One region of the Paenibacillus sp. PsM32 genome, then DNA from elsewhere that is predicted to be linked to it. Evidence: riboswitches for the same ligand, from Rfam matches in the RefSeq annotation. Region 1 holds a riboswitch; each other region holds the start of a gene.
What was found. A riboswitch is a leader RNA that binds a small molecule or an ion and turns the genes downstream of it on or off. The one in region 1 is predicted to bind S-adenosylmethionine.
Positions count from the first base shown of each region.

Region 2: another riboswitch for S-adenosylmethionine. It lies ahead of QCD85_RS17490 (methionine ABC transporter ATP-binding protein); the one in region 1 lies ahead of QCD85_RS12885 (2-hydroxyacid dehydrogenase).
Region 3: another riboswitch for S-adenosylmethionine. It lies ahead of metA (homoserine O-acetyltransferase MetA); the one in region 1 lies ahead of QCD85_RS12885 (2-hydroxyacid dehydrogenase).

Region 1 is NZ_JARUWY010000005.1:296,871-305,219, forward strand. It holds gene QCD85_RS12865 (GGDEF domain-containing protein) at 1-644, shown strand, start outside; gene QCD85_RS12870 (glycoside hydrolase family 1 protein) at 715-2,151, shown strand; gene QCD85_RS12875 (LacI family DNA-binding transcriptional regulator) at 2,293-3,270, shown strand; gene QCD85_RS12880 (molybdopterin oxidoreductase family protein) at 3,297-5,348, opposite strand; SAM riboswitch class I at 5,574-5,665, shown strand; gene QCD85_RS12885 (2-hydroxyacid dehydrogenase) at 5,910-6,938, shown strand; gene QCD85_RS12890 (FGGY-family carbohydrate kinase) at 6,910-8,349, shown strand, end outside.
Region 2 is NZ_JARUWY010000009.1:203,556-211,904, forward strand. It holds gene QCD85_RS17450 (NAD(P)/FAD-dependent oxidoreductase) at 1-250, shown strand, start outside; gene QCD85_RS17455 (YuzB family protein) at 330-584, opposite strand; gene QCD85_RS17460 (NifU family protein) at 761-1,006, shown strand; gene QCD85_RS17465 (SDR family oxidoreductase) at 1,127-1,897, opposite strand; gene ybaK (Cys-tRNA(Pro) deacylase) at 2,132-2,608, shown strand; gene QCD85_RS17475 (hypothetical protein) at 2,767-3,273, shown strand; gene QCD85_RS17480 (MetQ/NlpA family ABC transporter substrate-binding protein) at 3,402-4,235, opposite strand; gene QCD85_RS17485 (methionine ABC transporter permease) at 4,369-5,037, opposite strand; gene QCD85_RS17490 (methionine ABC transporter ATP-binding protein) at 5,037-6,053, opposite strand; SAM riboswitch class I at 6,237-6,385, opposite strand; gene QCD85_RS17495 (COX15/CtaA family protein) at 6,565-7,530, opposite strand; gene QCD85_RS17500 (thioredoxin family protein) at 7,751-8,107, opposite strand; gene QCD85_RS17505 (putative polysaccharide biosynthesis protein) at 8,121-8,349, opposite strand, start outside.
Region 3 is NZ_JARUWY010000001.1:530,979-539,327, reverse strand. It holds gene QCD85_RS02510 (ROK family protein) at 93-995, shown strand; gene QCD85_RS02505 (DsbA family protein) at 985-1,728, shown strand; gene QCD85_RS02500 (disulfide oxidoreductase) at 1,733-2,197, shown strand; gene QCD85_RS02495 (HAD-IA family hydrolase) at 2,439-5,222, shown strand; gene corA (magnesium/cobalt transporter CorA) at 5,416-6,351, opposite strand; SAM riboswitch class I at 6,817-6,950, shown strand; gene metA (homoserine O-acetyltransferase MetA) at 7,088-8,029, shown strand; gene QCD85_RS02480 (aminotransferase class I/II-fold pyridoxal phosphate-dependent enzyme) at 8,077-8,349, shown strand, end outside.

The DNA.
Region 1 (8,349 bases):
TATCTGTGATTTCTGTACTAGGGGAACACTCCTTTTTTCCGATTATAGTCTTTGCAGCATTTTATATTCCCGGGGTATTGTTTGTTTATTATTTACTTCGTTATATGAAACGTACTGATGATGCATTGTTATTAATGCGTGAAGCAGCCAATCTTGATTTTTTGACAGGGCTTCATAATCCGCGTGCATTTGAAAAAATGTTTGAACAAAAAACGATAAATTTGATGCATTATCCACAACCTTTTGGTTTGCTCCTTTTAGATATTGATCATTTCAAGCATGTTAATGATACGTATGGACATTTAAATGGAGATACGGTATTGATTCAAATAGCTCAATTGTTAAAAGAGGCTATGCGTTCTAATGATCACTGTGCTCGTAAAGGCGGAGAAGAATTTGCTGCGATCTTAAATGACTGTGGAATCGAAAAAACGTTAAAAATAGCAGAATCGATTCGTAAAAAGATCGAAGCTCATGATTTTCAATTAGAAGATGGACAAATGATTCATATTACGATATCGATCGGTGTGAGTTGTTATCCGCAGGATCAGCCTGAAAACATGTTTGAACAAGCAGATCAAGCATTGTATATAGCCAAGTCGGCTGGACGGAATCAGGTACAATTAGCTAAGCCACTATCATAAACAGTGCTTGATCTGAAATGCATTTCATACTTTATCATAAAAGCATCATTAGCTTGAAGGAGGAGTACAAATGCATCACGAACAGAAAAAAGCGTTCCCGACTGATTTTCTATGGGGATCAGCTTCGGCGGCATATCAAGTAGAAGGTGCTTGGAACGAAGATGGTAAAGGACCTTCGATGTGGGATTCATTTACTAAAATCCCGGGCAAAACATTCAAAGGTACCAATGGAGATGTAGCTGTAGATCATTATCATCGTTACAAAGAAGATATTGCTCTAATGGCGCAACAAGGTCTTAAAGCATACCGCTTTTCGATTAGCTGGCCACGTATTTATCCACAGGGTAAAGGTGAAGTCAATGAAGCAGGCTTGATCTTTTATGATCAATTAATCGATGAATTGTTGGCTAATCAGATCGAGCCGGTATTAACGTTATACCACTGGGATGCTCCACAAGCGCTCGCAGATGAATACGGAGCTTGGGAATCCAGAGAAATGATCGAAGATTTCAATCAATATTGTATTACATTGTATAAACGGTATGGAGATCGAGTAAAATACTGGGTATCTCTTAATGAGCAAAATTACAATTCTAACCATGCGTTTATTACAGCGATGCATCCACCGGGTGTGCATGATCGCAAACGTTTTTATGAAGCCAATCATATTGCTTTTCTAGCTAATGCCAAAGCGATCGAATCTTTCCGTCACTATGTACCGAACGGTAAAATTGGCCCTAGCTTTGCTTATTCTCCTTCTTATCCGGCTAGTAGTCAGCCTCGTGATATGCTGGCGTATGAGAATGCCGAAGAATTTCAAAATAACTGGTGGCTGGATACGTATTGTCTGGGTCATTATCCACAGGTAGCACTTCGTTATCTGGAAGAGCACGGTCTGGCTCCCACATTTGAAAAAGGTGATATCGAATTATTAACTAAAGGGATTCCTGATTTTGTCGGTGTTAATTATTATCAGACGATTACGTATGAATTTAATCCGATTGATGGTGTAGCTGAAGGCAAAATGAATACTACCGGACAAAAAGGAAGTAATGAAGATACAGGACGACCAGGGCTATACAAAACAACGCCTAATACTCATTTAGAAACGTCAAATTGGGACTGGGCGATCGATCCAATCGGCTTGCGAATTGGTTTACGTCGTATTACGAGCCGTTATGGACTGCCTGTCTTTATTACTGAAAATGGATTAGGCGAATTCGATAAGCTAGAAGCTGATGGAAGTATCCAAGATGATTATCGCATCGATTATCTGCGTTCCCATTTGGAACAATGTCGTGAAGCGATTGCTGACGGTGTAGATCTAATTGGTTATTGCAGTTGGTCATTTACCGATTTATTAAGCTGGTTGAATGGCTATCAGAAACGTTATGGGTTCGTCTATATCAATCGTGACGAAGATAGCGAAAAAGATATGCGCCGTATTCCGAAGAAAAGCTATTACTGGTATCAGCAAGTAATTGAAAGTAACGGAGAACAGTTATAATTTAATAATGATATGTATAACAACCGCCTTGTCTTGGATAGAATGTTCAAGAAAACAGGCGGTTGTTTATCGTTGATCTTATTTTTGAGCTATGATAGAAGTAATTGTGTAAGATTTATGATGACAAGAAAGGAGTCACTTATGGTCAACATTAAGCAAATTGCCAAACAAGCAGGAGTTTCGGTGTCTACTGTATCTAGAGTACTCAATAATCATCCTTATGTTAGAGCAGATAAACGAGAACGGGTACAACAGGTCATCGAGCAAAATAGCTACACCCCTAATTCACAAGCTATTAATCTGATTCGTGGCAAAACCAAAACGGTTGGTTTGATTTTACCATTTAGTCATCATCCGTATTATCACGCCATTATTGCAGGTGTGATGGAAGAAGCTTATCAATATGGTTATCACGTATTGCTATGTCAGACTTCGTATAATCCAGAGCAAGAACGAGAATATCTACATATGCTCAGTACAAGACAGGTAGATGGAGTTATTGCATGTTCACGTGTATTACCATGGGCAGAATTACAATCATACAGTGATTCAGGGCCGATCGTTGTCTGCGAATATACAGAAGAATCCAATCTATCGGCTGTATATACCGATCATTATGGAGCTTTTTGTAGCGGGATTCAGTATTTATTAGATCGTGGGTATACTCGTATCGGTTATTGTATCGGTCGCAAAACAAGTGCAAGCAGTCAGGAGCGATTTCGTGCATACCAAAATACACTCCATGCCGCAGGGCTTGAAGTGTATCAGGAATGGATTTTTCCAGATTGTATCCATATGAGTGATGGTGAACAGATTGCCAAGCGGATTGCGACTATGGAGTCACCTCCGTCTGCGTTAATTGTAACAGGGGATGAAGCCGCCGCAGGTGTTATGTTAGGCGCACGTCAATATGGATTGCGTATTCCTGAGCAGTTAGCAATTATCGGGTATGATAACCAACCGATCTCTGCCGGATTACAACTCACTACAATCGATCAGAATTTACAAGAAATCGGCAGACAAGCGTTTTCTTTATTTTATGAACGTAGTCTTGATACTACTATCATGCCGGTCAAGCGACAGATTCCTTATACATTAATCGAACGCCATAGTGTGTGAAGTGAACGATTATTGGATAAAAGGAGTTAACTTGATTTTTTGATTACATCGACACGACCGGAGAAGAAGGTTGCACCGCCGCCCATATCAGCCAAGCGATCTGACGTGAGTGCATTGACTAGATGGGTAGCTTGCTGATTGTCAGTGTCTGCCCATAGCCCCTGGCTGACGACAACGCCGGGCAATACATGTTCACCTACAGTAGCAAGCAGTTCACAAGACCCTCGTTCATTCCAGACGGTTACCCAGTCGCCATCTTCAATACCAGCATTTTGTGCATCTATTGTATTCATAAATAGCTTCGGTGACTTTTCAAGACCGATATGTTTGGCATTGTTCGAAAAGGTTGAATTTAAAAAGTTATGATTAGGCCCCGGTACAAAAATATAAGGATGAGTGCCCTGCTCATGAAGTGGTGTATAGGTTGGTAGTGGGGGTAATCCATCACGCTCCATATCGGCTGAATATAGTTCGATTTTGCCACTTGGTGTAGGCAGACGATCCGGGAAAATATATTGTCGATCTGCTTTGACATATTGATGTTGGACTAATGAATCATACGTAATATTTTTCAGTGCCGGATTAGCAGGATGATCCAGTGCTTGCCGAATTAACTGCTCATCACTATCTTGTAATGCTTGATCTTCATAGCCCATGGCCTTAGCAAGCAAACGAAATACTTCGGTATTGGATTTGCTTTCACCATATGGAGCAACAACTGGTTGTTGAATCTGCATATAATGATGCCAGTACGAAGCATAGAAATCGGTATTTTCAAAAGCAGATGTTGCTGGCAAAACGATATCTGCATATTTAGCTGTTTCAGTTAAAAAGATATCGTGCACAACAGTAAACAAATCGTCTCGTGCTAATCCTTGTCTGACAAGCGTAGCTTCTGGAGTCACAACTGCTGGATTAGAATTGTACACATATAGCGATTGCACAGGTTCAGACTCCTCTAATAATACCCGTCCCAATTGATTCATATTAAAAGAACGAGTGTTGCGATTAGCCAATAAGTCTGGACGTTGTAGTGCATTTTCATTAAATGTTAGTTGGAACGTATTAGATTTAATAGCACCACCACCGCGTACTAACCATTGTCCTGTGATAGCAGGTAGGCAGGCAATCGTACGTACATTCATACCGCCATTATCATGATGTTGTAGACCATTTCCGATACGAATCAGAGCAGGGCTAGCATCGCCATACATACGAGCTAATTGATATAAATCATCGACAGGTACGCCTGTAATTGTGGATACAGTAGCAGGGTCATATTGCTTTACATGCTCACGCAATTGTTCGTGTCCTACTGTATATTGCTTCATAAAATCCTCATTCACTTTGTCTTCAGCAAATAAAATATGCATCATACCTAGAGCGAGTGCGCTATCTGTTCCTGGCAAAATTGGAATAAACCAATCCGCAGATCGTCCAGTTTGATTTTTGTGCACATCGATCACAATAACTTTAGCGCCTTTTTTGCGAGCTTGCTGCGCTAAAGTCACTTGATGCATATTAGTGCTAACTGCATTAATACCCCAGAAAATAAATAACTGTGTATCTACCGTATCTTCAGGATCGGTACCAATACTGCCACCCATTGTGTATTTATAACCTGCTGAACCAGCGGCTGTACAAATGGTGCGCTCTAAAAGACTTGCCCCCATCCGATGGAAAAAGCGGCGATCCATCCCTTCAGCAGATAGATTGCCCATATTGCCATAGAAGCTATACGGGAGAATACTTTCAGGGCCAGAAGTGGATATTAATGTTTTCCACTTGGAAGTAATTGTAGTAATTGCTTCTTCCCATGAAATAGGTTCAAAAAGACCTTCGCCTTTTGCTCCAATCCGCTTGAGTGGAGTAGTTAGACGCTTAGTATCATAGATGCGTTCTGTCATATTACGAACTTTGTTACAGATGTTCCCTTTGGTAACAGGATGATTAGGATCTCCAGCGATTTTGATAATTTTACCCTTTTCTTTATGAACAAGCAGTCCGCACTGATCAGGACAATCCAGTGAGCAGACTGAAGGAAATATTCCATCTTGTTGATCAACATAACTAGACATACATCATGCTCCTTTCGTAATACCCATACCTTAATAATGGCAGAAATAGACTTTGAATACGTTATAAACTATCATAAATCAAATTTTAGATTTAATGTTGACTTTTTTACTGGGTTTAATTAGAATAAAGAAAATTATTTCGAATTCGACAAATTTAGATGTTTTATACCTTATCGTGTCTGATATCGATTTGCAAGTTTTTTTCGACAACTACATACATTAGATTTTCTATCCAGAGAGGTGGAGGGACTGGCCCTACGAAACCTCGGCAAAAACGTGCCAATTCCAGCAAGCTTGAATCGCTTGGGAGATAGGAAAGCAGGATGAATTATTGCATTATTTTATTCGTATGATTTGAATATTATAATGAATAGATAGCGAACCTCTTTCCTTGATGTGGGAAAGAGGTTTTTTGTATATTGTCGTTGACTCAGTTGATTATATTGTCAAATGATGACGTTATTAGTAGCAAACCAAGAACTCTCTATATCAATTTACTTTCTTACTTTAAAGCTTCACTTAAATAACACTGCACCTAAGTGTACCAAAGGAGATTGAATAATGAAAATATTAATTACCGCCCCTTATCATGAGCAAGGTCGTCAACAACTAGCAGATACGTTTGGAGAAGTCATTTACCGTTGCTGGAAAGATCATGGGCAAGCTTATCAAGAAGATGAATTAATCTCTTTATTACAATCAACCGGAGCAGATGCCATTATTGCAGAATTAGATCAAATTACTGAAAAAGTGATTAAAGCTGTACCTCATTTGCAATTTATCGGTGTCTGTCGAGGAACTCCTTCTAATGTAGATGTACCTGTGGCTACAGATCGTCGTATTCCTGTTTTCTATACGCCAGCACGTAATGCACAAGCTGTAGCTGAAATGGTAGTCGGCAGTCTAATTACCTTTTTACGAAGTATTATTTCATCCAGCCAATGGTTAGAAGCAGGAGAATGGCAAAGTGGTAGCTTAACTGCTTATCTCAAGTTTAAAGGTAATGAACTGGCTGGCAAAACAGTCGGTATGGTTGGTTTTGGAGCTGTAGCCCAGCGTACAGCAGGCATACTACGGAGCTTCCCTTGTGATATTCGTTATTACGATCCCTATGTAACCAGCCCTGACCCGCGTGATCAAAAAGTATCGTTAGCCGAGTTATTTGCTACAAGCGATATTGTATCGATTCATTTACCTGTAACCGAAGATACCAAAGGATTAATCGGCACAGAATTATTGCAATCAATGAAAAAAGACGCCATTTTTGTGAATACTGCCCGTTCTGTAGTGGTAGATCATCATGCACTGGTTGAACAATTACAACAAAATCAAATCCGTGGAGCGATTATCGATGTGTTTGATCAAGAACCACCACTTCCTAAAGATTATGAACTGATTTCATTGCCAAATGTTTTAGCAATTCCACATTTAGCAGGTGCCACTTATGAAGTTGAAGATCATCATGTAGAAATTATGAATAGAGCACTCATAGAGTGGTTTGAGCATCATAACACCGCAGTGAAAGTGCTCTATAATAAAGCGATTTTGGAGGATATTAACGATGACACAACAAGCCTATCTAGTCTTTGATATCGGTACCGGTAATGCTCGTGTAGCTGTTGTCGATATCAACGGTAACGTATTGTCGATTGAGCGAGCTGATATTTTGTATCACAATGACAATCAATATCCAGATGCACGTCATTTTATACCGGAAGTATTGTGGGAACAGATTGCAGGGCTTGCTAAAGTAGCACTATCTAACGTTCCTGATATTCAGATTATTGCTGTCACTTCAACGAGCCAGCGTCAAGGTATTGTACTGATTGATGAAGCAGGTGAATCTTATTTAGGATTACCGAATATTGATAATCGGGGACGAGAGTGGGAAGAACACTATAGTGACCAAGCTTCTATTTATCCGATTACAGGCAGAACACCGTCTGCTTTATTTTCAGCAATGAAATTAGTCGGATTACGGGAGCGTCATCCTCAGCAGTATCAACGATTGAATCGTTTTACCAGTATTAGCGATTGGGTAACGTATGCGCTTAGTGGTGTGTTGAGTTACGAGCCGTCTCAAGCATGTGAGACTCTTCTCTATAATGTAGAGCATAGTGATTGGTCTACAGAAATGTGTCACACCTTTGGCATTGCACCAACAGTGTTACCTTCATTAATACCTTCAGGTAGCGTGCTCGGGACATTAACACCGGGTACAGCAGCAGAATTGAACTTGCCTGTAGATACACCTGTTATCGTAGGTGGCGGGGATACGCAATTGGCTATCCATAGTACAGGTGCAGGAGCAGAAGATATTGTTATTGTATCCGGTACAACTACACCTATCGCTAAGATTACAGATACATTTACAACAGATAAATCAGCACAAGCATGGATTAATGCGTATACAACACCACATCAATTTTTGATCGAAACGAATCCAGGTATCACCGGTCTGAACTATCAGAAATTGCAATCTATTTTCTATCCCAATGAAGGATACGCCATGATGGAGCAAGAGATGAATGAACTGGAAGAAAGTCAATGTGTAGCAGCATTAGGTTCTTATTTATCTTCTGCCAAAAATGCGCGTGTACGTGGCGGATTTCTATTCGATGCTCCGCTGTCAGATCAATTAAGCCGGGCTCATTTTGTCAGATCAGCATTACACGAGATTGCTTTTTCTATCAAAGTGAATTTCGATCAATTGGCACAGGTGGTCTTGCTGGATCGTCCGTATATTTGGGCATGTGGAGGAGGACTACAGAGCCGTACACTTATTCAAAGTATTGCTGATCTATTAGGTAAAGAAATCCGTATCCGAACAGGATTTGAACATGCTTCGATTGTAGGAGCAGCTTATATCTGTAATGAAGCTTTGGATATACAGTCTACTCAGACAGAACAGATCACTACATTTCAACCACAATCTTCTGAGGCATTGCAAAAAGATTACCAACAATGGCATAAGGCACAGCTCTTTTTTGCACAATTACAA
Region 2 (8,349 bases), on a different contig from region 1:
TCCTTTCGCAGCTAGTGCACAGGCAGCTGAAGCTCAAGCAGAACAGATTGCTAATGTAATCGTCGCAGGTTGGAAAGGTGAACAACCAAAAGTACATCCATTGAAATTAAAAGGTACACTGGGTGCTCTAGGTAAAAAATCCGGATTCGGTACAGGATTTGGATTCGGTGGCAAAAGTTCTGTTACCGGTAAAGTGCCTCGCCTTCTAAAAAGTGGCGTGCTCTGGATGTCCAAACATCATTTCGGCTAGGATGACTTTTTACTTCATCCCGACTGTATAGTGATATTTAGCATTGTGTTGTTGCTGATTGCATAGAAAAAAGCTGATCTCAATCTAAATCGAGATCAGCCCAAGCATCAGCTTCATTAATCTTTTCCAAAATTAATGTATATAATGTGTCAGCATCTTCTGATGCGACAATTTCTCCGTTTACTAGAGCATATGGCATGGCATAACATTGGCCACAGTTACCTAAACAGCCGTATTCTATAATATCATAGTCAGGTTCTGCTTCTAATTTCCTCATTACCTGATCTGTACCTGTATGCATATTGCTCTGGCAAAACTCAATAATCGGTCTCATGGTTGTATTCCTCCAATCGTTGTTACCTTGAACATCATACTATAAAATGTGTCTAAATATACGCTTATATTGTCATTTTCATAAAGAAATTTGAAATGAGTATAAAAATCATTGCGTAAATGCTGAAATTTTGGTGTATTTATACTATAATATAGTTACGAAAGGAGTTGAACAATATGAGTGAAAGTGTACAAGTAGAAATGTACGATGAAGTATTGGAAGTTCTGGACAAATTGCGTCCATTCTTGCAACGCGATGGCGGCGACGTTGAATTGGTAGACGTTGAGGATGGTATCGTTAAGCTTAAGTTGATGGGAGCTTGTGGTAGTTGCCCAAGTTCAACAATCACGCTTAAAGCGGGTATCGAACGCGCCCTTTTCGAAGAAGTTGAAGGTGTGGAAGAGGTTGTCCAAGTATTCTAATTCAGACTTTTCTATACAGAGGTAATCATAGATTGCCTTCGTGGCATAACAAAAAGCGTCTTGTTTCCTTCGGGGAACAGGACGCTTTTTTGGTTGTTTTTTAGCTAATATTGCAACTGTTTACCCTTTGATATAAGGGCGAATCGGATCAAGTCCACCGGAAATATCCATAATATTGCCTGTAATGAAATCAGAATCCGAATGACATAGATACGAGATCACACGTGCAATATCTTCTCCACTTCCAGGACGACCTCTTGGTGTTTCATCATCGCTTAGATGAAGTACATCGGCGATCCGCTTTTCTTTGTTATCTCCACGAATATCTCCGGGACAGATCATATTAATCGTAATCGCATTTTCTGCTTCTTCTACAGCTAACGTTTTGGTAAAAGAAACCAATCCTACTTTGGCGGCGGCGTAGACAGCACGCTGAGGCCATGATCTGGATTCAGCAGCATGTCCAAACCCAAAATGAATAATCCGTCCCCATTTCTGCTGACGCATATGAGGTAATACACGATGATCTAATAACATCGCTCCAATAAGATTTCCTTGCATCAACGACATAATCTCTGTCCGCTCATAATCAGCGAATAAACGGCGTTCCCGGATAAAAGGGCCTGCATTATTGACAAGAATATCAATACCGCCTAATTGTTGTTCTACTTCGTCTACAAGCCGGTCTATGTCTTCCTCGATAGAGATATCTGCTTGCACAGCGATACAGCGTACGCCCATATTTTCAATGCGAGATTGTAGATGCACAGCCTCTTCATGACTATTCATATAATTTAAAGCAATATCACAGCCTTGACTCGCTAGCGTAAGCGCCGTCATTTTTCCTAATCCTTTGGCACTGCCTGTAATCAGGGCAATTTTCCGATCCAAAAAAGTTCCTCCTCTAGACAATGCTATCGCATATCTTCTACTATATTGCGCTTCTATCATATAATACGTTTGTATTGTAGCTTTTGGATGATACTTATTCTTATCTAGTGTACAGACCTTAACCTATAGATGTCAAAAGGATCACCAAACAACACCGTATATAGGACTACGAATGACGAAAAGATAGTTTATAATAGATGTATTACGCTTTTTTTGGATAAGGAGGTACATTCAATGAGTACTAGCAAAACAAATGCAATGCGTATTTTAGACAAAGAAAATATTGCATACGAGATTATTGAATACGACAATAAAGACGGCAAAATTCATGGTAATGCGGTTGCCGCCAAAATTAATAAACCACCTGAAATGGTATTTAAAACATTGGTCACGCAAAACAAACATAACTTGTTTATTTTTGTGATTCCAGTAGGAGCAGAATTAGATCTAAAAAAAGCAGCTAAAGCAGCAGGTGAAAAAAAATTGGATATGCTACCTGTGAATGAATTGCAGAAATGGACAGGTTATATTCGAGGGGGCTGTTCTCCTATCGGAATGAAGAAATTATATCCTACTTTTATTGATGAAGAAGCGATGCTTCTGGAAACGATGATTGTCAGCGCAGGCAAAATTGGGATGCAAGTAGAGCTTGCTCCGCAGGATCTTGTAGCTGTAACTCAGGCGAATTTTACTCCATTGGTTCATCAATAAATATATAGTTTTCATATTTTATATAATGTTTGATCATTTATCCTCCTATTTTAATAGCATCATAAAGCTAAATAACATCGGTGTATATCAAAAAAGGAGGTTACATAACACATTATAATCATTACATCGTCTAGCTAAACAGAAAGGAAACTTTAATAATGAAAAGCCTCAAAAAGTTATTATATGTACCTGTAGTTTTATCTATACCGTTAGCTACTTCTAGTTCTGTATTTGCAGATACCGCAACTAGCCATCATGTGTTACACCATTCTGTGAATCGTTCTACTCTAACGCACACACAGATAGACAAGCTGGTAACCTATCAACAGACCCGTTTTACTTCAAAAGTCAAAGGGTTACCACAACAGACATTTATACTCTCTGGAGGTCAAGCTAATATTCCTTTTACATATCAAAATCATGCAGATATACAATTGATCTTAAAAAATACAGGCAAGCAAACAATCGATTACGAAATTAACTTTCCTGATGATACCAGAAATCTTATGAAATCTAGCTTAGCACCTGGTCAGCAACAACAATGGAATTTACCTTTATATGATGTATATAGACAAGCTTCGTGGGGGCTGTGGAATATCTTTGCGGTAACTACCGATGGATCTACAGGAAAATTAAAAGTACAGGCAAGTGTTGTAAATGATTAAGGTAAAACGATCAATCCATCGATCAGCGAAATACTAGATAAAAAAATAAGGTTATAGCCCGTTATCATTTGTATTTGATCACAAATCATAACTTTAGCTATAACCTTATTTTTATTTGTACATTTTAATTAAAATGCTGGGATTACAGCACCATTGTACGTATCTTCAATGAATTTTTTAACATCATCAGAAGTTAAAGCTTTTTTCAATTTTTCGATAGCTGCATCATTTTGGTTGTCTTCACGAGTAACTAAATAGTTAGCATAGGGTGCGCTACTTGTTTCAGTCAACAATGCAGATTTAGGATCGATTTTAGCTTCTAATACATAGTTCATGTTGATCATACCCATATCGACTTGACCTAATTGTCTAGTGATAAAAGCCGCATCCATCGGTGTAAATTTAAAGTTTTTAGGATTAGCTGTAATATCTTTTACAGAAGAAGTGATGTTTGTTTTGTCTTTCAATTCAATCAATCCATTGTTAGCCAACAAGATCAAAGCGCGTGCTCCATTAGATACTTCGTTAGGGATTGCGATATTTGCACCGTCTGGCAATTCATCGATTGATTTATATTTTGTAGAATATGCACCGAAAGGCTCGATGTGTACTGGTTGTACAGCTTTTAAAGTCATACCACGAGATTTGTTTTGCTCTTCAAGGTAAGGCAATGTTTGGAAGTAGTTTGCATCTAACTGTTTGCCATTCAATTGAACGTTAGGTTGAATATAATCTGTAAATTCGACAACTTGTAAATTTACGCCTTCTTTAGCAAGTGCAGGTTGAATATGTTTTAAGATTTCAGCGTGAGGTACAGCTGTTGCGCCTACTTTCAATGTTACGGTTTCTGCTCCGCCTTCTGTTGTTCCTGTTGCTGCTGTGTTGTCTGCTGCTTTGTTACCGCAAGCAGATACGATAGCAACCAACATAATACTTAGCAAAATCAAAGTCCATTTTTTCATCTTTTCTACCCCTTTATTGGTTTTGGATTGGTATACGTATATGATACAAATGCTGAATATTTGTGATTATCTATCATCGTATAAATATTCAGCAGAATAACTACTCTATGCTCAATCTCTTTTGTATTACTGTTTATCTTCTCGAAAAATGAACCACTAGACGATCACCAAGCATTTGTAGAATTTGAACAATAATAACCATGATGACTACAGCCACTAGCATGATCGCTGTATCATAGCGATAATAACCATAGTTGATTGCAAGTGTTCCAAGTCCTCCTGCACCAATCATCCCTGCCATCGCTGTATTAGAGACTAAAGCAACCACAGTAACCGTTAAGCCTGCTAATAGCCCTGGCATTGCTTCACGTACAAGTACGCGCGTTATAATCTGCCACAAGGAAGCTCCCATCGCATTCGCTGCTTCAATCACACCACGATCGACTTCACGAAGTGCAGTTTCGACCAATCTAGCAAAAAACGGTGCGGCAGCAATAACTAATGGTGGGATCGTTCCAAGTACACCAATCGTTGTTCCTACTAGAATTTGCGTTAATGGTAAGATCGCTACAATCAGTATAATAAATGGAACCGAACGCAAAATATTAACGATAAACGCAATCACTGCATAGAAATAACGCACCCATGCTACAGTAGAACGCCCTGTAATAAATAACAAAATGCCTAATGGCAATCCTAGAATTAATGTAAATAATCCAGAAGCGCCTACCATTTTGAGTGTATCTAAGGTCGCTGTACCGAATTCATTCCAATCAATTTGTGAGAAATCCAATTCACCCATCAGTTGATCACCTCCACATCGAGACCTTCAGCGGTCAATCCATCGAGTGTGCGCTTAATGTCTCCTTCTGTTCCTTCAAAGCGAACAATCAACTGTCCATACGGTACATTTTTTAACGTTGAAATCGTTCCTTGCAAAATAGCAAAATCGACTCCAGTTTGACGTACCGTTTGCGAAAGGATCGATTCATACGTTTTATCTCCTAAGAAAGACACTTTGACAGTCAATGAATTAGGAACATTTGGTGCTGTCCATGAAGTAATTAGTAATTCAGCATTATTAGACTCATTTAAAATAAAATCACGTGTCACTTCATGCTGTGGCTTCAAAAAAACATTTGTTACAGGGCCTTGTTCTACAATACCGCCCCGATGAATAACAGCTACTTTATCACAAATGCTCTGAATGACATGCATTTCATGAGTGATTAAGATGATTGTTAAGTTAAAGCGCTCATTGATATCGACCAGCAATTTTAAAATCGAATTTGTAGTCTGAGGATCAAGCGCAGATGTCGCTTCATCACAAAGCAATACATCAGGATCACTAGCTAACGAGCGAGCAATGCCGACACGCTGTTTTTGTCCACCTGATAATTGAGCAGGATATTTATTGGCATGTTGTTCCAGTCCAACTAGAGCAAGCAATTCTTTCACTTTTTCTTTAATGTTGCGTTCCGGTGTTTTGACTAAGCGCAAAGGAAAAGCGATATTCTCATACACTGTCGCTGAAGATAATAGATTGAAATGTTGAAAAATCATACCTATTTTGCGTCGTCTTGCTTGTAAGCGCGCTTTGTTCAGCTTGGTCATTTCCACACCATCGATCCATACTTCACCAGAGGTTGGACGTTCTAGTAAATTAATACATCGAATCAATGTACTTTTACCTGCACCGGAGTGACCGATAACGCCGAAAATCTCGCCTTTTTCTATTTTCAAATCTATACCGCTTAACGCAGGGCTTAGATTTTTCCCTTTACCATACGTTTTAGTAATACTTTTTAATTCAATCACAGATGGGTGCTCCTTCCTTGTACTTCTTCATTCCTGCATTCATATTACATTAATCATATATAAACCATCGAATAAGTCGGATATATTCTCGCTATCATATATGTCGGTATTCACTTCTCTCTTCTTTATACAAAAAAAGAACCCTTTCGCAGAAAAGGGTTCTCTATTATTAGAGATACTTCCTTCTCATCTGCCAAAATCGCTATGTACCAATTGCACACGCCATTTTGAAGGAATTAGCACCATGACATTTTGGAAAACTACATAATAGCTATTCCAAAATCGGTTGCCGGGTTTCATCGGGCCAGTCCCTCCACCACTCTCGATAAGAAAATATGAAAAATTCGAATGAAAATGAAAATCTTTTCTCAGTATAGTGAACTTCACACTCTTTGTCAAAGCAAAAATGAATATTTCCTAAGGAAATTAGAAATTTTTCATCATTTGTTCATCTGATGTAATCTATTGGATGTGTATTCACTTTTTGTTGCTATCTAAATAGATCATACGGTTATACATTTTGCCCTAATTTGCCACGTGTACCACGACTTAATTGCCATACACGCACACTCATATAACATAACACACCGAACAAAATCTGAATCAACAACGTATGCAACATACTGGAGAAGAAATACCACTCAGGTATTTTCATTGTTACAATATTCAACATACCACTTAGAATCTGCATGATGATAAATACGATCGCAGTCACTCCAAGCTTACGAATACCTGGATTATACGGATGACGACGGTAGGCATAATGCGCTAGCACTGCAATAACGATTAACAGGCTATAAGCGGCTACGCGATGGAAAAATGCTACCGCTACCCCGCCGGATAATTCAGGTAAGATAGAACCATTACATAGTAATACGCCAGAACACCCACCTCTAGAATCGGTATGTGTGACAAAGGCTCCTGTATACACCACCATGTATGTGTAGATAGTTGCGAACCATGTTAGATTACGCATCCCTTTACTCACTGGTGGTTCATCTGGAATCGGTAAATCACCTTTTTGCTGATCCATCCGCCTTGCACCAAGCGCCATCATCGACGAACTAGCAAAAGCAATCATTGCAAATCCGAAATGTAATGCCATGATTGGAGCAGATTGTGAAAACTTAACAGCTAATGCACCCATTATTGCTTGTACTACGACAAATAATAGAGTAAAAGATGCGTATACTTTAAGTTCACGGTGTCTGTTGAAAAAAATGAAACCAATAAAAGAGAATAAAGCTGTTAAACCTGCTAAAGCACTAATTGCCCGATGTGAATACTCAATTAATGAAGAAATCGTATACGCAGGTACAAATTGGCCATGACATAACGGCCATTCATTTCCGCAACCAAGTCCTGAACCTGATTTGGTTACTACAAGTCCTCCCATTGTTGCTAAAAACATAACAACACAGGTGACAAAGCTCAACCATTTTAGATGTGTAGTTGTTATTCTGAACTTTCTTGCCATTTAGAGAATCACCCGCTATTTTATATGATAGTTACACAATGTTTATGTTCTACTTTAGTATACCTGATTGCAAAATAGACGGAACCACTGGATTGTGACAAAAAATGATCAATCCTTGTATTATGGCAGAACCGTGTCGACAAACAAATGATATTTTACACAGTAAAAAACCACCCTTTATAAAAAAGGTGGTTAGTAAGCATTTATTTATAGATTCTTTTTATTCCGCTGTTGATGTAGCTAATGTCTCATAGACTGCAACAGCGCGATCCAAAAACTGCTCAATTTCTTCGCGAGATTTGCGTGCTTTGTTGACGAAACGTACTAATTCTTTGCCGTTCGCATAAGCTACAAAGCTAGGGATACCCAGGATGTTCTGTTCTTGACTCACATCGCCTGTTGCTTCTACATCTACCTCTACAAGCGTTAGACGATCTGCATACTGACTTTCTACTTCAGGCATAAATGGATCAATATATCGGCAATCTCCACACCAATCTGCTTTGAACACAGCGACAGTTAATTGCGAAGAGTGAGTAACGGTAGTGAAATCTTCTTTACTATTAATCAATTGCATTATACTATTCCTCCTAATTCTTTTGTAGACGCATCAATGGACGGAAAACTTTACGCAATACTTTTGGATAAGAATCCAGTTCATTCGCTCGAACCACTCTTAGCAGAACAAGCATAACGGGATATACCAATAATATCGCTATTCCTACCATACAACAACCGATAAAAAATGCAACCCGTTCATTCATATAAGCCGTTAATAGAATACCGACCTGGTTCAGCAGTAGACCAATTCCACCTAAT
Region 3 (8,349 bases), on a different contig from region 1:
ATCATATATGATCAAATATGGAGCATCTCTGCACTAATCTAGGGGAATACTAATCTGTCCATACAGGATAACTCAAAGGAGAACTATCATTTATGAAAAAATTAGGGGCTATTGAAGCAGGCGGTACTAAATTTGTATGCGGAATCGGTACAGAGGATGGAGAAATTTTAGAAAGAGTAAGTTTCCCAACCGAAACGCCTGAGATTACGATGAAAAATGTAATTTCCTTTTTTGAAGGTAAAGGGGTTGAAGCAATCGGGATAGGTTCTTTTGGACCGATTGATCCGATTAAAGGCAGCCCAACTTATGGATACATAACGACTACACCCAAGCCACACTGGGGACAATACAATATTGTAGGACATATGAAAGAACATTTTGATGTACCGATCGGTTTTGATACCGATGTGAATGGTGCGGCTTTAGGCGAACACAAATGGGGAGCAGCGCAAGGATTAGCGAGCTGTATTTATATTACGGTAGGTACAGGTATTGGTGCTGGAGCAGTAGTCGATGGTAAAATGCTACATGGACTATCTCATCCAGAAATGGGACATATTTTGGTTCGTCGTCATCCTGATGATCATTTTGAAGGATTCTGCCCTTATCATGGCGATTGTCTGGAAGGTGTAGCAGCCGGCCCTGCGATTGAACGACGCTGGCAAGTTAAAGGTTCTGAGCTAACTCCAGAACATCCTGCATGGGAAATGGAAGCTTACTATCTGGCGCAAGCATTAATGAACTATGTACTAATTCTATCCCCACAAAAAATTGTGATGGGTGGCGGCGTGATGAAGCAAGAGCAATTGTTCCCGCTAATTCGTGAAAAATTACAAAAGCTTTTAGCTGGTTATGTACAGCATCCTAGCTTAAATGAACAAATAGACCAATTTATCGTCCCTCCACAATTGGGTGATAATGCTGGATTATGCGGAGCGCTCGCATTAGCAGATCTAGCATGGTCTGGAGAAAAAGGTGCAACCAATGGCGAATAAGAAAAAAGTAAATCCAGCTATCAAAAGACAGCAACAACAAGAATACAAACAAAAAGAAGCGTTACGTCAAAAGAAGTTAATGCGTAATCTTATTATTGGAACCGTAGCTGTGATTGCAGTGATTGTTCTACTTATTATTTTCGTACCGAACAACAAAACAGCCGAAGCGACTACGTTTGATTACAATCAGCTTCCTGTCAAAGGTGAAACCACAGCTCCTGTCAAAATTGTAGAATTTGGCGATTTCAAATGTCCGATTTGTAAACAGTTCAATGAAATTATTGTGCCACAGATTCAAAAAGATTATATTTCCAATGGTACAGCCGCTATGTACTTTATGAACTTCCCGTTTTTGGGCCCTGATTCTACAACAGCAGCTTTGGCTGTAGAGTCTGTGTATCACCAAAACAATGATGCGTTCTGGAAATATTTTGACGCTATTTATACTAATCAAGGCGATGAAAATACAGAATGGGCAACTACCGATTTTCTTGTTAATTTAGCTAAAAAAGCAGATGCGTCAATTGATACGACCAAGCTTCGTCAAGATATCGAAAATAAAACGTATGCCAAACAAGTACAAGCTCAATACGATAAAGGCAAAGAATTAAATCTTCCAGGCACGCCATCGATCTATATTAACGGAGTAGAATATACAGGCGATCTAGGCGATTATACTGCACTCAAAGCAGCAATTGAGAAAGCCAAAACAGAAGCCGGAGCGGAGGGCTAATACGATGAATACAGAATCGTCTCCATCTTTTTTAGCACGATACTATTTATTTCTAGCATGGATAGTCGCTATTGTAGCTACTGGTGGAAGTCTGTATTTGAGTGATGTAATGTTGCTAGAACCTTGTAAATTATGCTGGTATCAGCGTATTTTTATGTATCCACAGGTAATTTTGCTCGGTATCGCTGCTTATCATAATGATCGACGTATTGTCAGATATTCGATGCCACTCGTTATTCTTGGTGCATGTGTAGCGATTTACCATTATGCAGAGCAACATATTCCAGCTTTGAGCAGAATTTTACCATGTACAACAGGGGTTCCTTGCAATAAGCCTTATTTTGAATGGTTTGGTTTTATTACGATTCCTTTTATGGCATTGATTGCGTTTATCTTGATCGCTTTGTTATTGTGGAGAGGTAGTCGCGCAGCAGATGCTATCGCTTATGAAGATGAAGAAACAGAATAAGTAATCATACCATTGATTGATATCATTACCATGTCTTCTTTTTAGCATTTATTGTTGAAAAGAAGACTTTTTTTATAATCCAATGATAGAAATATATGAACCTGATGTATGAACAGTAGGACTTGAAAAAAACGTCTATTTTGAATCAATTTTGACCTATTTGATGTAATGAGTACGTTTAACGGTTAACTATAGTAAGAGAATACTGTTCAATAACTAGATAAAAGTGGAGGAATGTCGAATGAGAGAAGGCAATTCAATATATGAAGTAGAGCCGTGGTCGATTCGAGAATCTTCGTTTGACCCTATCCACAATCGTAGAGGAGAAACTATTTTTACGGTTGCTAATGGATATTTGGGAATGCGTGGTCATTTTGAAGAAGGATTAGAAGGTGCAGGTATTAATGCACTGAATGGTACGTATTTGAATGGATTTTACGATTCAGCAGATATTACGTATGGAGAAGAAGCTTTTGGTTATGCTCGTAAGCGTCAGACGATGTTAAATGTAACGGATAGCAAAATCATTGAGTTATTTATTGATGGCGAACAATTTAATTTATTGAGCGGTCGTGTGATAGAATACGAGCGCATCTTAGATATGCAACATGGGATTTTATCGCGTCATGTCGTATGGGAAAGTGGCACAGGTAAACAAGTACAAGTCGATACACAGCGCCTGATTTCATTTGATAATAAGCATGTAGCCATGGTTCGCTATACGGTGAAGCCTGTTAATTTTACAGGAGAAATTAAATTGATCTCTGCCTTAAATGGTAAAGTGACTAATGAAATATCAGCAGACGATCCACGAGCAGGATCGGCTTTTGGAGGGCAAGTATTACATACGGTTCAGTCGTATGAAGAAAATACGTTTATGGCTCTAGAGCAACGTACGACCGAAACAGAATTTCATTTATTGTGTGGCGCAGAGCATACGTTAGATTATGACTATACGTTATCAACGATTCAAGAAGATGAGCGTATTGCGAAAGCATTTACTATGCAAGTAGACGAAGGACAATCTATTACATTGGATAAATCTATTGTTTATTATTCTTCAAAAGATTATGAAGTAGATCACTTGCTAATTTTGGCTCAATCTACGTTAAAAGAAGTCAAAGCAAATGGCTGGGATGCTTTAACGATAAAACAAAAAGAATATCTAGATGAATTCTGGGAAATTGCAGATGTGAATGTAGAAGGCGATGAACTGTTACAACAGGGATTACGATACAATGCGTATCAATTATTCCAATCTGTAGGTCGTGATGGCAAAACGAATATTAGTGCGAAAGGAATCACAGGCGAAGGGTATGAAGGGCATTATTTCTGGGATACAGAGACATATATGTTGCCATTCTTCCTATATACCAAGCCCGAGTTAGCCTTGCGTCTGTTAGAATACCGTTATTACACACTGCCCAAAGCAAGAGAGCGTGCAGTTGAAATGGCAGCAGAAGGTGCTCTATTCCCGTGGCGTACGATCAACGGAGAAGAAGCTTCTGCTTATTATCCAGGAGGAACGGCTCAATTTCATATCAATGCCGATGTAGCTCATGCGATTATTCAATACGTAGAAGCGACAGGCGATCAAGACTTTTTGCAGAGCAAAGGTCTGGAGATGTTGATCGAGATTTCAAGATTTTTCTTATCTGTAGGGAATTGGATTACAGGTAAAGGATTCTGTATTAATGGAGTGACTGGCCCTGATGAATATACAGCGATTGTAAATAACAATACGTATACAAATATTATGGTCAAAGATGCATTAGAATTTACTGTACATGAATTAACACAGTGGGAAGAATTAACTCCAGATTCTTATCTAGCGATGCACAGTGTTATGGGACTAACCGAAGAAGAGATTGCAGATTGGGCACGTGCTGCGGATGAAATCTATATTCATCGCCAAAATGGATTAATCGGTCAGGATGATTCTTTCCTGGATAAAGGCGTATGGGATTTTGACAATACACCGGCTGAAAATTATCCATTACTGTTGCACTACCATCCATTGGTCATTTATCGTCAGCAAGTGATCAAGCAAGCGGATCTGATTCTGGCATTTTATTTGCTAGGTGAGAAATTTACCAAGCTAGAAAAAGTCAAAAACTATGCCTATTATGAGCCATTAACAACACATGATTCTTCGTTGTCAGCAGCGATTCATGCGATTATTGCAGCAGAGCTTGGTAATATGGATCATGCGTATAACTTCTTTATCGAATCGGCACGTATGGATCTGGATGATATTCATGGTAATGTCAAAGACGGTATCCATGCTGCATCAATGGCAGGTAGCTGGTTAACGATTATTGGTGGATTTGCAGGTATGCGTCAATATGACGGTCGATTACACTTTGAACCGAAATTACCGCCAAGCTGGACAGAGTACTCGTTCCGGGTACAATTTCAAGATCGCCTTGTCAATGTAAATGTAGAAGGCAACAAAACAACATACAGTCTTGTTCGCGGAGAACCGTTAACGATAGAACATTATGGACAAGAATATGTAGTTGCAATGACACAGCCACTTGAAGCAAACAATCGTGATCTGTGTGCAATAGTATTCGGCTTGGAAGGTGTAGTTATTCCGGTTATTGATGAAGAATCAGAAACGATTGAATCCGCAGAATTGTTGCCAGGTGTAGAAGATTTACTACAACATTTTGCCGATCATAATATCGCTGTTGTTTTGGCATCTCACCGTAGTGATGCAGAAGAAGTGGTAGAAAAATTAGGAGTACGACAATATTTCAATCGTATTATTACATCGGATGATGTAGAGTTCAGTAAGCCTGATCCTGAAATATTTATCAAAGCAGCTAATGCAGTCAATATTCATCCTTATCACACGATGGTTATTGAAGATTCTACCGAATCGATCCAATCTGCCCGTCAAATCGGAATGAAAACGATCGCTGTAAGTTCACTAACCCGAATCGATAGTGCACACTTTACAGTACCCGGCTTAGATGGACTAAACCTAGAAACCATGATCCGCTGGATGCAACTTCCTTGATTAAGCGCTTAGCAGTATAAGCGCGACCTATAGCGCTTGGCACCAAAAGCGCGACCCATAAAATAAGAAAGTGATTTTTGCTTGGCAAAATATTTTACCATCAGCGCTTGGCAGTATAAGCGCGAACAAGTGAAATCAAAAAAAGCTGTCCTTGTTCATCAATTGACGATGAATAAGGGCAGCTTTAATCTTTTCAGATCCAATCTTTTTTGCGGAAAGTGAAAAACATAGTCAAACCTAACGTAATCATAATCCCGATCACCAGTGGATAACCGAAACGCCAATGCAATTCAGGCATATCTTCAAAGTTCATTCCATAAATACCTGTAATTACAGTCAACGGCATAAATATCGTTGTGATCGCTGTAAATACACGCATGATTTCATTCGCACGATTAGAGATACTGGACTGATAAGCTTCTCGTAAGTTACCCATCAGATCGCGGAACGTATCAAACATCTCAGATACTTTAACCGCATTCTCATACACGTCACTGAAATATTTTTGCAATTGATCATCGATCAAACGGAGGTCTTTTTTATTCAATGTATTGATGACTTCACGCTGAGGTCCCAATACACGTTTGAGCCATAAAATTTCGCCACGCAAACCGATAATTTCGTTCAAATGCGATTTTTTGGTATGCATCAATATATTTTCTTCCAGTAGTTCGATCTGATCTTCGATCCGGTCACCGACAGCGAAGTAATTATCAACGACAAGGTCAATTAACAAATACATAAATTTATCAGCGCGACTCACTTCTTCTTCCCATAAAATCGGTTTGAGGACACGCAATTCATTAATTTTCTGCTTGGTCACTGTAATAATATAATGCCGTCCTAGAAAAATATTCAAGGCGCGCAAAAAAATCTCTTCGTTATCAAAACGAATACTGTTGACTACAATAAAGTAATGACTTTCATAAATTTCGATCTTAGGACGCTGTTCTTCTTCACTCAAGCAATCTTCTACAGCCAGATCATGAAGCATAAAAAGTGGTTGTAGTTCAATCAAATCTTCCAAATCTGCGTCGATCCAATAAAATCCTTCTTCAGGTGCTACCAGTGTGTCGGTAATATTTTCTACTGGAGTAAATGCTCCAGCATTGACGTGCCGAACTTTCATTGTGTTCTACTCCTTTATTATGAAATGAGCAGGGAAAGAAGCGGCAACCGCACACTTGTTTACAAAGCTTCGCTATAATTTATGAAAAACGGAGAAGATTTTTCAATAATGGCGCGTTACTCCAGTGCCCTATGGTTGTCGTTTGTTTCCTGCAATTTGTCCATCCGTCCTGCTGCCAACTGGGCCTCGGGTCGCCTTCCATTTTGAAATTCACCTCTTTGTGATTTAGATATTTATGAAAACCATGAAAAAACGTCAAATACTTGTTAAGTATACCGTGGTCGTGGAAGCCTTTCAAGCTTAAATAAGAAACCTCTTTTGAAATCAACCAATATAGTTACCAACAACTTATTTATCGGTTCAATCTAATACATTTTTCACAGCACTTGACGGCAGACCGTAGAATAGTATAAATTATGGTATAAGAAAAGTATCAAAACATGTTATTTTAAATTGAATAAGCAAATCTTATCAAGAGCAGGTGGAGGGACTAGCCCGATGAAACCCGGCAACCGGCGGTATAACCGCACGGTGCTAATTCTTGCAGAGATATAAGTTGATGGATCATTCTAGACTTAATATCTGCTGACAGATGAGAGAGGCGTCTATTATATACGCGAACATATCGCAAATGACCTTTCTCAAGTATCAGGAGAAAGGTCATTTTTGTATATACTTATAATGAACCTTTCTCCTGAAATGATAAGAAATACACACATCCAAGGAGTGAACGAACATGCCAATTAAGATTCCGGATAGCTTACCTGCCAAAGAAGTATTAACTGGAGAAAATATTTTCGTAATGGATGATAGCCAAGCATTTCAACAGGATATTCGTCCATTGCGAATTGCTATATTGAACTTGATGCCTACTAAAGAAACAACCGAAACGCAGTTACTACGCTTACTGGGAAATAGCCCGCTTCAAATTGATATTTATTTGCTACATGCACAATCCCATACTTCCAAAAATACATCGACTGAATATTTGAACTTATTTTATAAAACATTTGAAGAAGTCAAACATCTACGCTTTGATGGTCTGGTTGTGACAGGCGCTCCTGTAGAAACAATGGACTTTGAAGATGTGAACTATTGGGAAGAGATTCAAGGGATTTTTGATTGGAGTAAAAAGAATGTTACTTCAACCATGCATATCTGTTGGGCTTCACAAGCAGGTCTGTACCATCATTTCGGTGTTCCCAAAGTCGATTTGCCTGAAAAGTGTTTTGGTGTATTCCCACATACATTAAATAAAGAAAATGTAAAATTGTTACGAGGATTTGATGAGTTGTACTTTGCGCCTCATTCCCGTCATACCGAAGTGCGTCATGAAGATATTGCTAAGATTCCTGAACTGGAGATTTTATCAGAATCGGAAGAAGCAGGAGTATATCTAGCCGCTACCAAAGATGGCAGTCAGATTTTTGTAACAGGGCATTCTGAATATGATCCATTGTCATTAAAATGGGAATATGAACGTGATATCGCTAAAGGAATGGATGTCGCACCGCCGAAAAATTATTTTCCTAATAATGATCCATCGCGCACACCGCCTTCTACATGGCGTGCTCATGCCAACTTATTATTTTCCAACTGGTTAAACTATTATGTATACCAAGAAACACCATATGATTTGGAAAGTGCCAAAGCTGAAGCAGGTAATTACTGTATCTAATTTGAGATCAACCCAATCGATTGTTATTTCAGAGGAGGAATTATAGTATGACGGATCATCATTCAAGCGAACGAACTCTTAACATTGAAAGCAAATTGGCACAGATCGGTTCGATTAATGAACCGGTAACAGGGGCGGTTAATTTTCCGATTTATCAATCAACTGCCTTCCGTCATCCCGCTCTTGGTAAAAGTACAGGCTTTGATTATATTCGTACAACCAATCCAACTCGGGCTGTCCTAGAACAAGCGGCAGCAGCATTAGAATCAGCAGATGCAGGATTTGCCTGTAGTTCCGGTATGGCTGCTTTACAGACCATT